2 regions of the Xanthomonas sp. NCPPB 3959 genome follow, and region 2 is predicted to be linked to the other one. Evidence: predicted binding sites of a transcription regulator. Region 2 holds the regulator's gene; the other holds the start of a gene.
What was found. Region 2 encodes FliA, which starts transcription of late flagellar genes. Its sites were predicted from a motif close to TAAAGTTTNNCNNNCNNNGGCCGATAA; they were not measured.
Positions count from the first base shown of each region.

Region 1 (3,575 bases), on a different contig from region 2:
GCGATCTCAAGCCGGCCGGCTCCAAGCTGGGCTACGCCTTCCAGAACACCCCGCTCAAGGTCGGCGACCTGCTCTACATCTGCACCCCGACCCAGAAAGTGATCGCGGTGGAAGCGGCCAACGGCAAGGAGCGCTGGCGCTTCGACCCGCAGACCAACCCGAAGGCGATGGCCGGCGTTGCCGCCACCACCTGCCGTGGCGTGTCGTACTACCAGGCGCCGGAAGGCACCGCGGAGTGCCCGACCCGGATCTTCTGGCCGATGGTCGACGGCCGCCTCGGCGCGCTGGACGCGCAGACCGGCAAGCTGTGCACCAGCTTCGGCAACAACGGCTTTGTCGATCTCAATGCCGGCACCGGCAACACCAAGCCGGGCTTCGTCGGCCCGACCTCGCCGCCTGTGGTGATGCGCGGTGTGGTGATCCAGCCCACCGGCCAGGTGCGCGACGGCCAGGAAGGCGATGCGCCCTCGGGCGTGGTGCGTGGCTTCGATGCACTCACCGGCCAGCTGCGTTGGGCCTGGGACCTGGGCAACCCGGCGATCACCGCCGAGCCGCCGGCCGGCCAGACCTATACCCGCTCGACCCCGAACGTGTGGTCGCTGATGTCTGCCGACGACGAGCTGGGCCTGGTCTATCTACCCACCGGCAATGCCTCGGGCGATTTCTTCGGCAAGGGCCGCACGCCGCAGGATGAGGAATACACCGCCTCGCTGGTCGCCGTGGACGCGGCCACCGGCAAGGAGCGTTGGCACTTCCGCACCGTCAACCACGACCTGTGGGATTACGACATCGGCCCGCAGCCGAATCTGGTCGATTGGCCGGTCGCTGGCGGCGGTACCCGTCCTGCGGTGATCCAGGCCACCAAGTCCGGCCAGGTGTTCGTGCTGGACCGCGCCACCGGCGAGCCGATCATGCCGGTCAAGCAGATCGCCGTGCCGCAAGGGACCGATCACGGCGACTTTACCGCTGCCACGCAGCCGATCTCGCCGGGCATGCCCAATACCGTGGGCGCGCCGAGCCGCGAGTACGAAACCATCATCGAATCCGATGCCTGGGGCATGACCCCGTTCGACCAGCTGGCTTGCCGTATCCAGTTCAAACAGCTGCGCTACGAAGGCATGTTCACCCCGCCGACCCTGCAAGGCTCGCTGGCGTTCACCGGCAACCACGGCGGCATCAACTGGGGCGGCGTCTCGGTCGATCTGCAGCGCGGCATCATGGTGATGAACAGCAATCGCCTGCCGTACACCTTGCAGGTCTATACCCGCGAGAAAATGAACGAGCTGGGCGTGGTCTCGGTGTTCGACGGCAAGAGCAAGACCCCCGGCTACATGGCGCAGAAGGGCCTGGCCTACGGCGCCCGCAAGGAGCCGTGGATGTCGCCGCTCAACACGCCGTGCGTGGCACCGCCATGGGGCTACATCTCCGGCGTGGATTTGCGCACGCAGCAGGTGATCTGGCGCCGTCCGCTGGGCACCGGCTACGACCAGGGCCCGATGGGCATCCCGTCCAAGACCAAGTTCGAAATCGGCACGCCCAACAACAGCGGCTCGCTCGCCACGGCTGGTGGCGTGACCTTCATCGGCGCGACCCTGGACGACTTCATGCGCGGCTTTGACACCCGCACCGGCAAGCAGGTCTGGGAGACCCGCGTGCCGGCCGGCCCGCAGGCAGCCCCGCTGAGTTACACCATCGACGGCAAGCAGTACATCGTGGCCGCCGTGGGTGGACACGACCGCATGGAAACCAAGTCCGGCGACAGCGTCATCGCCTGGGCATTGCCGGACGATGCGCAGGCCACGCCGGCCAAGTAATCGGCCGACACTGCGTTAGTGAGTGCAACAGATTGAACCGACCGTCGCGAGACGGTCGGTTTTTTTGTGGGGATTGGAAGTGGGAATCGTAAGAGCGGTTGCGAGTGTCGCGGCTGATGGGAGGCGTGCGCGCGCTTCTAAGACGCCCGCCGCAGACACGATTCCGGCGTTAATCAGCCCATGATATTTCACTCGAAATTTACATTTAAAAACTCAGATCCCGACGCCGCACAACCATTCCATCACGTACCAAACCGCACTGAAACCGCTTCCAAATCAATCACATCGGCGATTTCGTCCGCTTAGCGCCCACATTCCGACGAACGGCAATTTCACGCCGTCATGATTCGGGCTCAGCCGCCGATACCCCCAATGCAGCGTATTTCCTGCCGGACGCAGACCCATCCCAGATCACCTAGTCGGACCCAGCCTATGTTGCCTTCACACGATGCCACCGCTGTCCCCCGCCCATCTGCCGGCAGGAGCCTTGCGCGTGCCACCGGAATGGCCTGGCTTCCCGCCGCTGCGCACATCGGGCTGCTGGTACTGCTGACGCTCTACGCCGCCACGTTGGTGCCCGGTGGTTTTTGGAGCGGGCTGGGACGGATGTTGCCGGCACTGCTGGTGGTGGGCATCGCCAGTACAGGGCTATGGTGGTGGTCGCGCCGTCGCACCAGCGCACAGTTGCAGCAGGCAATCGGCGTGGTCGCGGCGATGGGCGATGAGCGCTTTCAGCGCGTGGAGCTGCGCAACGCATCCGGCGAGCTTGCGCCGTTGCTGCATGCGCTGCAGGCGACCCAGGACAAGCTGGCCATCCGCATCGACGTGATGGAACAAGGCCTGCGCCATGGCCAGTTCGTGATCAAGGCGCTGGACGATCTGGACACCATGATCCGCATCGCCGACGACGACGGCCAGGTGCTGTTCGCCAATCGCAAATTGCTCGCGATGCTCAAGCTGATCGAGCCGGATGTGCAGAGTTTCCGCCCCAGCTTCCATGCCGAAGGCTTCGTCGGCGGCAGCATCGGCGACATCTATCCGGACAGCCAGGCGGCGATCGACCGCATGCGCGCATTGACCGCTTCCAAAGCGGTGCGCGCGCCATTCTTCGGCCGCCAGATCGACTTCGTCTACAGCCCCATCATTGCCGCCGACGGCACCAAGCTGGGCACCATCGCGCAGTGGATGGACGTCACCGCGCAGGTCAATGCCGAGCAGGCGCTGATCCAGATCATCGATGCCGCCGCCGTCGGCGATTTCAGCCGGCGCATGCAGATGGACGGCATGGACGGTGTGCTGCTGTCGCTGGCCCAGGGCATCAACCGCATCTACGACTCGGTGGAAACCCACCTGGCCGCGTTGGCACGCGTGATCGGCGCCATGGCCGAAGGCGACCTCACCCAGCGTGTGGAGGGCGATGCGCACGGCATCTTTGCGCGCCTGCGCGACGACACCAACCAGACCGTACTCCGTCTGACCGAAATCATCGGCGGTATCCAGGTTGCCTCCGACACCATTCGCCAGGCCGCGGTGGAAATCGCTGCCGGCAACACCGACCTGTCCGAACGCACCGAGCAGCAGGCCGCCAACCTCGAAGAAACCGCAAGCTCCATGGAAGAACTCACCTCCACCGTGAAGCAGAATGCGGAAAGCGCGCTGCAGGCCAATCGTCTGGTAGTGGGCACCGGCGAAGTGGCGCAGAGCGGGGGCAAGGTGATGGACGACGTGGTGTCCACCATGAGCCAGATCAGCACCGCCTCG
Region 1 is NZ_JBWWVR010000024.1:46,639-50,213, reverse strand. It holds gene AC1KVG_RS20315 (glucose/quinate/shikimate family membrane-bound PQQ-dependent dehydrogenase) at 1-1,814, shown strand, start outside; gene AC1KVG_RS20310 (methyl-accepting chemotaxis protein) at 2,247-3,575, shown strand, end outside.
Region 1: AC1KVG_RS20310 (methyl-accepting chemotaxis protein) is a predicted target of FliA. The motif match lies at 2,155-2,181, and genes of this name have one in related genera.

Region 2 (7,307 bases):
CGCGCGGTAGCGGTTTGATCACCACTTCCTCGCGGCCGCGGACCTGGTCCACCACTAGGCCGAAGCGGGTTTCGCCGGCCTGCAGCAGCACCACGGTCAACAGCGGCGGTTGTTCGGCCGGGACGCCCAGCCAGCGACGCAGGTCGATCAGCGGCAAGGTGTGCGAGCGGCGGTCCAGCACGGCGCGGCCGTCGAACCAGCCCAGCGAGGTCTGTGGTGCATGCAGCACTTCGACCACGCGGGCCAGCGGTAGTGCATAGACGGCTTCGCCGGCCTGCACCAGCAGGGTCGGCAGGATCGCTAACGTCAGCGGCACGCGGATCATGAAGCGGCTGCCGCGGCCCAGTTCGGACTGGATCTGGATCTGCCCGCTGAGTTCGCGGATGCGCGATTGCACCACGTCCATGCCCACACCACGGCCGGAGATGTCGGTGACCTCGGCCTTGGTCGAGAAGCCCGGCATGAAGATCAGATGCAGGCATTCGTCGGTGCTCAGCCGGGCGGCGGCTTCGGCGTCGATCAGGCCTTTATTGCGAGCGATTTCGCGCAGGCGCTCGGGGTCGATGCCGGCGCCGTCGTCCTGGATTTCGATGCTGACGTAGTCGCCTTCCTGCTGCGCGGACAGACGCACGTGACCACTGCGCGGCTTGCCGGTGGCTTCGCGCAGGGCAGGGGATTCGATGCCGTGGTCGATCGCGTTACGCACCAGATGCACCAGCGGATCGGCCAGGGCTTCGACCAGGTTACGGTCCAGTTCCGTCTCGGCGCCGATCAGTTCCAGTTCCACTTCCTTGGACAAGGTGCGCGCGACATCGCGGGCCACCTTGGGGAAGCGCGAGAACACCTTGCTGACCGGCTGCATGCGGGTGCGCATGACCGCGGTCTGCAGGCGGGCAGTGGCGATATCCAGCACGCTGACGGCGCGATCGAGTTCTTCGTCGCGCAGGCGGGTGCGCAGGGTCTTGAGACGATTACGCGACAGCACCAGTTCGCCGATCAGGTTGACGATGGCGTCCAGGCGCTTGGTGTCCACGCGCACGGTCTGTTCGGCTTCGGCACCTTTTGCGGCGGCTTTGGGTGCGGCTTTGGCGCCGGGTGCCGGTGCATGGCCGTCGTCATGGGCAGGTGTGGCCACCGCAGCCAATGCGGCTTTGGGCGCGGCCTTGACCGCCGGCGGGCCGCTCTTGGCATCGAACTGCGCAATCAGCGAGGCCGGTGCATGCGGCACGGTTTCGCCCGAGCCCATCGCATCCAGCATCGCCTGCAGATAATCCAGCGACTGCTGCGCGGCATCGAAGTGATGCGCCTGCAACACCGCCTGGCCGGAGCGTGCCATGCCGAGGGTTTCTTCAGCGGCGTGGCACAGCTCCACCATGGGCTTGATCGCCAGAAAGCCGGCGCCGCCCTTGAGCGTGTGGAAGCCGCGGAACACCGCGTTGAGCTGGTCGGCTTCGTCCGGTGCCTGTTCCAGCGCGACCAGCTGTTCGCCGAGGCGATCCAGGATTTCCTGGGCCTCGACGATGAAATCGGCAGCAATATCGTCTGGAACAGCACTCATGGTTACAACCCCAATCCGGACAGCAGGTCATCGGCGTCGTCCTGCGACACCGCGTGACGGTCCAGGCCCTTGACTGCAGGACCGGCAAGACCGCCGTCGTCTTTCTTCGGCTCGGTGCTCTTCGGCGGCAGGCCGAGTGCGCCGAAGCCTTCGTGCACGCGCCGCACGATGCCGGCCACGCGACGGATGATCTGCCCGCTCAGGTCCTGGTAGCTCTGCGCCAGCGACAGTTCGGTCAGGTTGTGGCGCATCTTGTCCATCAGCGCGCCCTGGTCCTGATTCAGACCACCGTCGCGCAGCTGGTTGGCCAGCTCACGGCATTCTTCGACCAGATCCAGCGTGCGATGGCTGGCCTTTTCGGTCATTTCCACCACGTGGTCCAGGCGCGAACACGCATCGTCCAGCTCGCCGGCTTCTTCGGGCACGGTGGGCAATTCGCCCAGCGCCTGACCGAGTTCGCGTGCGAGCCGGCTCAGGCCCTGCATCATCGGACGGGTGCGCAAGGCGGCGAGGTGGTCGACCTCGCGCTTCCATGCGGCTTCGTCACCGCTTTCCAGTGCATCGAGCGCGCCTTGCAGGCGGTCGATCAAGGCAGCGCGTTCGGCATTGGTTTCCACGGTGGCGTTCATCAGGCGGTCGCCGCCAGACGTTCGAACACCTTGCCCAGCTTTTCTTCCAGCGTCTGCGCGGTGAACGGCTTGATGATGTAGCCGTTCACGCCGCACTGGGCGGCTTCGATGATCTGCTCGCGCTTGGCTTCGGCGGTCACCATCATCACCGGCAGGTGCTTGAGCTTGGCGTCGGCGCGGATGTTGCGCAGCAGGTCGATACCGGTCATGCCGGGCATGTTCCAGTCGGTGACCACGAAATCGAACGGGCCGGCCCGCAACGCAGCCAATGCGCTGTTGCCGTCTTCGGCCTCTGCGGTATTGGTGAAACCAAGATCGCCCAACAGATTCTTGACGATACGTCGCATCGTCGAGAAGTCGTCCACGATCAAAATCCGCATGTTCTTGTTCACATCAAGCTCCTAACACTAAAAAATACGCGAAAAAATCATTCGTCAATTTCGACACCGGCATCGGCCAGTTCGAAGACCTTGAGGCGGCCGCGCAGACGCACCACGGCCTGGCCGTGGATCTGGCAGACGCGCGATTCGCTGACACCGAGCACGGCGCCGATTTCCTTCAGGTTCAATTCCTGTTCGTAGTACAGCGACAGCACCAGCTGCTCGCGCTCGGGCAACTGGCCGATGGCCTTGCCCAGCTCGCGGCCGAACTCGCCACGCTCCATCATCTGCTGCGGGTTGGGGCCACCCTTGGCGGTGGTGTCCAGCTCGCCGTGATCTTCGATCCGCGACTCCAGGCTCAGCACCTGGCCGCGCGCGGCGTCTTCCATCAGACGCAGGTAATCGGGCAGCGGCATTTCCATCGCGGCGGCCACTTCGGTGGCGGCGGCGGCGCGGCCGGTGTTCTGTTCGATCTTGCGTACTGCAGCAGCAGCGTCGCGGGCACGGCGGTGCACCGAACGCGGTACCCAGTCGCCTCTGCGAATCTCGTCGATCATCGAGCCGCGGATACGGATCGAGGCATAGGTTTCGAACGAGGCGCCCTGCTCGGAGTCATAACTGCGCGAGGCTTCGATCAGGCCGATCATGCCGGCCTGGATCAGGTCGTCCACTTCCACGCTCGCCGGCAGGCGCGCGGCCAGATGGTGGGCGATGCGGCGCACCAGATCGGCGTGCTGGGTGACGATGTCGTTGGCGTTGTTGCGTTGCACTGCACGGTACTGCGCGGTGGCCGTCGTTGCGGTTGCGGTAGCGGTGCTCATGCGGCGACCCCCCGTTGGATGATGCGTTCGACAAAGAACTCGACGTTGCCGCGTGGCACGGTGGGGGCCTGCCAGCGCGAGGTACGCCGCGCGATTTCTGCGATGGCCAGCGCCGAGGGGCTGGCGGGGTAGGCCTTGATGACCGGTTGCTGGCGCTGTACCGACAAACGCAACCAGTCGTCCTGTGGCACGTGGCCGAGGTAGTTCAGCGACACGTCGCCGAGGAATTTTTCGCAGACCCGCGACAGCTTGTCGTACAGCAGGCGGCCTTCGTTGGGGTCGCGCACCATGTTGGCGATGATCTGCAGACGGTCCACGCCGCGTTCGCGCGAGAGCACCTTGATCAGCGCGTAGGCGTCGGTGATCGAGGCCGGTTCGTCGCAGACCACCACCACGGTGTCCTGGGCGGCCTGGCAGAAGGTCAGCACGCTGTCGGTGATGCCGGCGGCGGTGTCGATGACCATCACGTCTAGGTCGCGTTCCAGCTCGGAGAACACGTTGACCAGGCCGATGTGCTGGGCCGGAGCCAGTTCGGCCATGTGGCGGCGACCGGAGGCGGCCGGGACCACCAACACGCCACCGGGGCCTTCGATGATCACTTCATCCAGCGTGCAGCGGCCAGCGATCAGGTCGGCCAGGGTGTACTTGGGCGACAGGCCCAAGACCACGTCCAGGTTGGCCAGGCCAAGGTCGGCGTCGAGCAGCAGGGTGCGCTTGCCCATCTCGGCGAGGGCCACGGCCAGGTTGGCGGAGATGTTGGTTTTACCCACGCCACCCTTGCCACCGGTCACGGCAATGGTGCGCACCGGGCCCAAGGGCTCGGGACGGGTCGCCGTCAGGGGGAAGGCGTTGGTCAGCTTGGCGTATTCACGCGACTGCATGGTTGTGCTCCGGAGTACAGGGCTTATCGGCAGCGCGCCGCAAATCTTCAAGGCGAAGAACGAGACTGGCGGCATTGGCGCGGTGCAGGTCGTCGGGGACCCGCTGTCCGTCAGTCACCCAGGTGATGGGCATTTGATGGTCAACCACCACCGACAAGGCGCTGCCGAAGCGGCCGGTCTCGTCGAGTTTGGTCAGCACCACGCCTTGGGGTTTGGCGTGGGCGAAGCGGCGTACGACCTCGTCGAGGTCGGAAAAATGGGCGTTGGCCGGCAGCACCAGCAGCGAGGTGACCTGGTGCGCGGCGCGCAGCCAGTTCAGCTGTGCGGCCAGGGCGCGGTCGCGCTGACCCATGCCGGCGGTGTCGATCAGCACCAGCTTGTAGTCGCGCAGGCGCTCGAGCAGTTCCAGCAGGCTCTCGGCGCTGTCGGCCTCGTGCACCGCGATGCCGAGCTGACGGCCGTAGCTGTGCAGCTGCTCGCGGCCGCCGACGCGCTGGGTGTCGGTGGTGACCAGGGCCACGTCGCGCGGGGCGTGCTGGGCGGCGAAGCGCTGGGCGAGCTTGGCGATAGTGGTGGTCTTGCCGGCACCGGTCGGGCCGACCAGGGCGATCACGCCGCCGCGTTCCAGCGGGTCGATCGGAGCCACCGGCAGACGCTTGGACAGCAGGCCCAGCATCAGCCCGCGGCCGCGGTGCAATTCGGTATCGGCCGGGATCTGCAGGGCCACATCGCGGATCAGACCGGCATCGAAGCCGTAGTCGTCCATCAGTTCCAGGGCCTGCGCACGCACCGGGGAGCCACGCAGGCGCTCGTCGGTGAGGCGGTTCATTTCGCGCTCGATCATCTGACGCATCAGCGCCAGCTCACCGCGCAGCTGCTTGAGTTCTTCGTCGTTCTGCGGCACCGGGGCGGCGGCGACCGGTACTGCGGCCAGGGCGACCGGGGCGGCCACCAGCGGCGGCAATGCGGCCGGCGGCAGGATCTGCGGCAGCGCGTCGTCCATGTCGAAGCCGTCGTCGTCCTGCTCGTCGTCGTCCTGCCCGTAAGAGGCGTGGGTGGCGAGCGCGGCGGCCATGATCGGCGTGCGTGCCTGCACCGGGGCAGCGTGCACCGGAGCCTGTACCGGTGCGGTGGTCAGGAAGTCGGCGAACAGCTGTTCCGGCACTGCCGACAGCGCATGTTCCTGGCGCGGTGCGGCGGCAACTGCAACGGCGTGGGCCAATGCTTGAGCGGCGGCAGACGGGGCGGCGGCAGTCCGCACCGGTGCGGCGACCGGCGCCGAGCGCGGCACGTTGACCGGCTGGCGCAGCGCCATCGCGGCGATCATGTCGTCTGCAGCGCTGGCAACACGCTGACGCTGGCTGCTGCCGGTGTCACCGGCCGGCTTCAGCGGGGCGTGGAACGGCGCGGCTGTCCGGGCCGGGGCCTGCTGGGCCGGCGCCTGTTCGATCTGTGCCGCCGCAGCCGCCGCAGCCGACGGAGTCTCGGAGCGCGCGGTTTCCAGAGCGCGCTGCACGAGTTCTTCGTCGTAGTTGCTGGCAGCGACGATCTCGATGCCTTCGGCGGTACGGCGGTTGGACAGGATCACTGCGTCCGGGCCGTGTTCTTCACGCACCATGCGGAATGCGGTGCGCATGTCCGGGGCAACGAAGCGTTTGATTTTCATGCGAAGTGCCTCCAGGAACGGGACCCGCCGGACGCCGGACGGGTGCGCGATGAATGTGGGTGTGTTGCCAGCGTCATGAGTTGCCTGTCCCGTTCGGTTGTTCCAAGTGCTGCTGCTCGCCCCGCAGTGATCAAGCTGACTGCGGTCTCGCCAGAGCTAATGCACGCGGCGTGCCAAAACGCGGTGCCGGGGTTCCGGCGCGGGAATCTGGAAGGTTGGGACAGACTGGAGCTGTGCGATCGGCCCGGCTGCAAGATTTCAAGTCACTGGTTTAATTGACTTTTCTCTAGGGGCGCGCTGCGTTGGCATCCACTGTGCGGGTGGATGCGCTGGCGGGTGGGAGGTCGAGCGTGGAGCGCCCGCAAAGCCTCGAAACCGCCAGCGTCGTGCAATCGATTGGAGGTTTGGACGAGTGGCGGCTTTCCGACGCTGGGTGCGGTGGTCGGTCGCCTGTCTGCAGCGAGAGGGCCGGGCGCGGGTGGGTTCGTAGGAGCGCACCCGGGCGCGATGGGCCCTCCCGGTAACGCCCTCGCGACCAAGGTCGCTCCTACAGTGATGTCAGCAAGCTTTTCTGGTCCGCAGCACGTCGCGTGTCGTAGGAGCGCCCTTGGGCGCGACGGGCTGTCCCGGTAGAGCCCGTCGCGCCCAGGTGCGCTCCTACGAGGTGCGTCAGGCTCAGCTGATCGTGCCGACCAGCTTCAGGCGCTTGTCTTCCGGCACTTCGCTGTACGCCAGTACCGACAGGGTCGGCACGCTATGGCGGACCAGGCGGGCCAGCGCTGCGCGGACCTGGCCAGGTACCAGCACCACCGCCGGTTCGTTGCGGGCTTCCTGCTTGCCGACGCAATCGGCCAGGCTCTGGTGCAGGCGCTCGGCCAGGCCGGGTTCCAGTGCCACGCCATTGCCGTGGGTGGATTCCTGCAGCACGCGCTCCAGCTGCGGGGCCAGCGTGTAGACCGGCAGCTCGGCCGACATGCCGGCGATTTCCTGCACGATGAAGCGACCCAGCGAGGTGCGCACCGCGGCGGTGAGGGTGGTGGGGTCCTGGCTGTGCGGGGCGTGCTCGACCAGCGCTTCGACGATCTTGCGCAGCTGGCGCACCGGGATGCGCTCGATCAGCAGGTTCTGCAGCACCCGCACCACCACCGACAGCGGCAACGCCTTGGGGGTGAGGTCTTCGACCATCTTCGGCGCGGTCTTGGCCAGGGTCGCCAGCAGTTGCTGCACTTCCTCGTGGCCGAGCAGTTCCGGGGCGTGTTCGCGGATCAGGTGCGACAGATGGGTGGCGATGACGGTGGCCGGGTCGACCACGGTGTAGCCCATCGATTCGGCATAGGCGCGCTGATGCGGCTGGATCCAGGTGGCGTCCAGG
Region 2 is NZ_JBWWVR010000001.1:107,483-114,789, forward strand. It holds gene AC1KVG_RS00395 (chemotaxis protein CheA) at 1-1,558, opposite strand, end outside; gene AC1KVG_RS00400 (protein phosphatase CheZ) at 1,561-2,187, opposite strand; gene cheY (chemotaxis response regulator CheY) at 2,187-2,579, opposite strand; gene AC1KVG_RS00410 (RNA polymerase sigma factor FliA) at 2,615-3,388, opposite strand; gene AC1KVG_RS00415 (MinD/ParA family protein) at 3,385-4,269, opposite strand; gene flhF (flagellar biosynthesis GTPase FlhF) at 4,256-5,935, opposite strand; gene flhA (flagellar biosynthesis protein FlhA) at 6,611-7,307, opposite strand, start outside.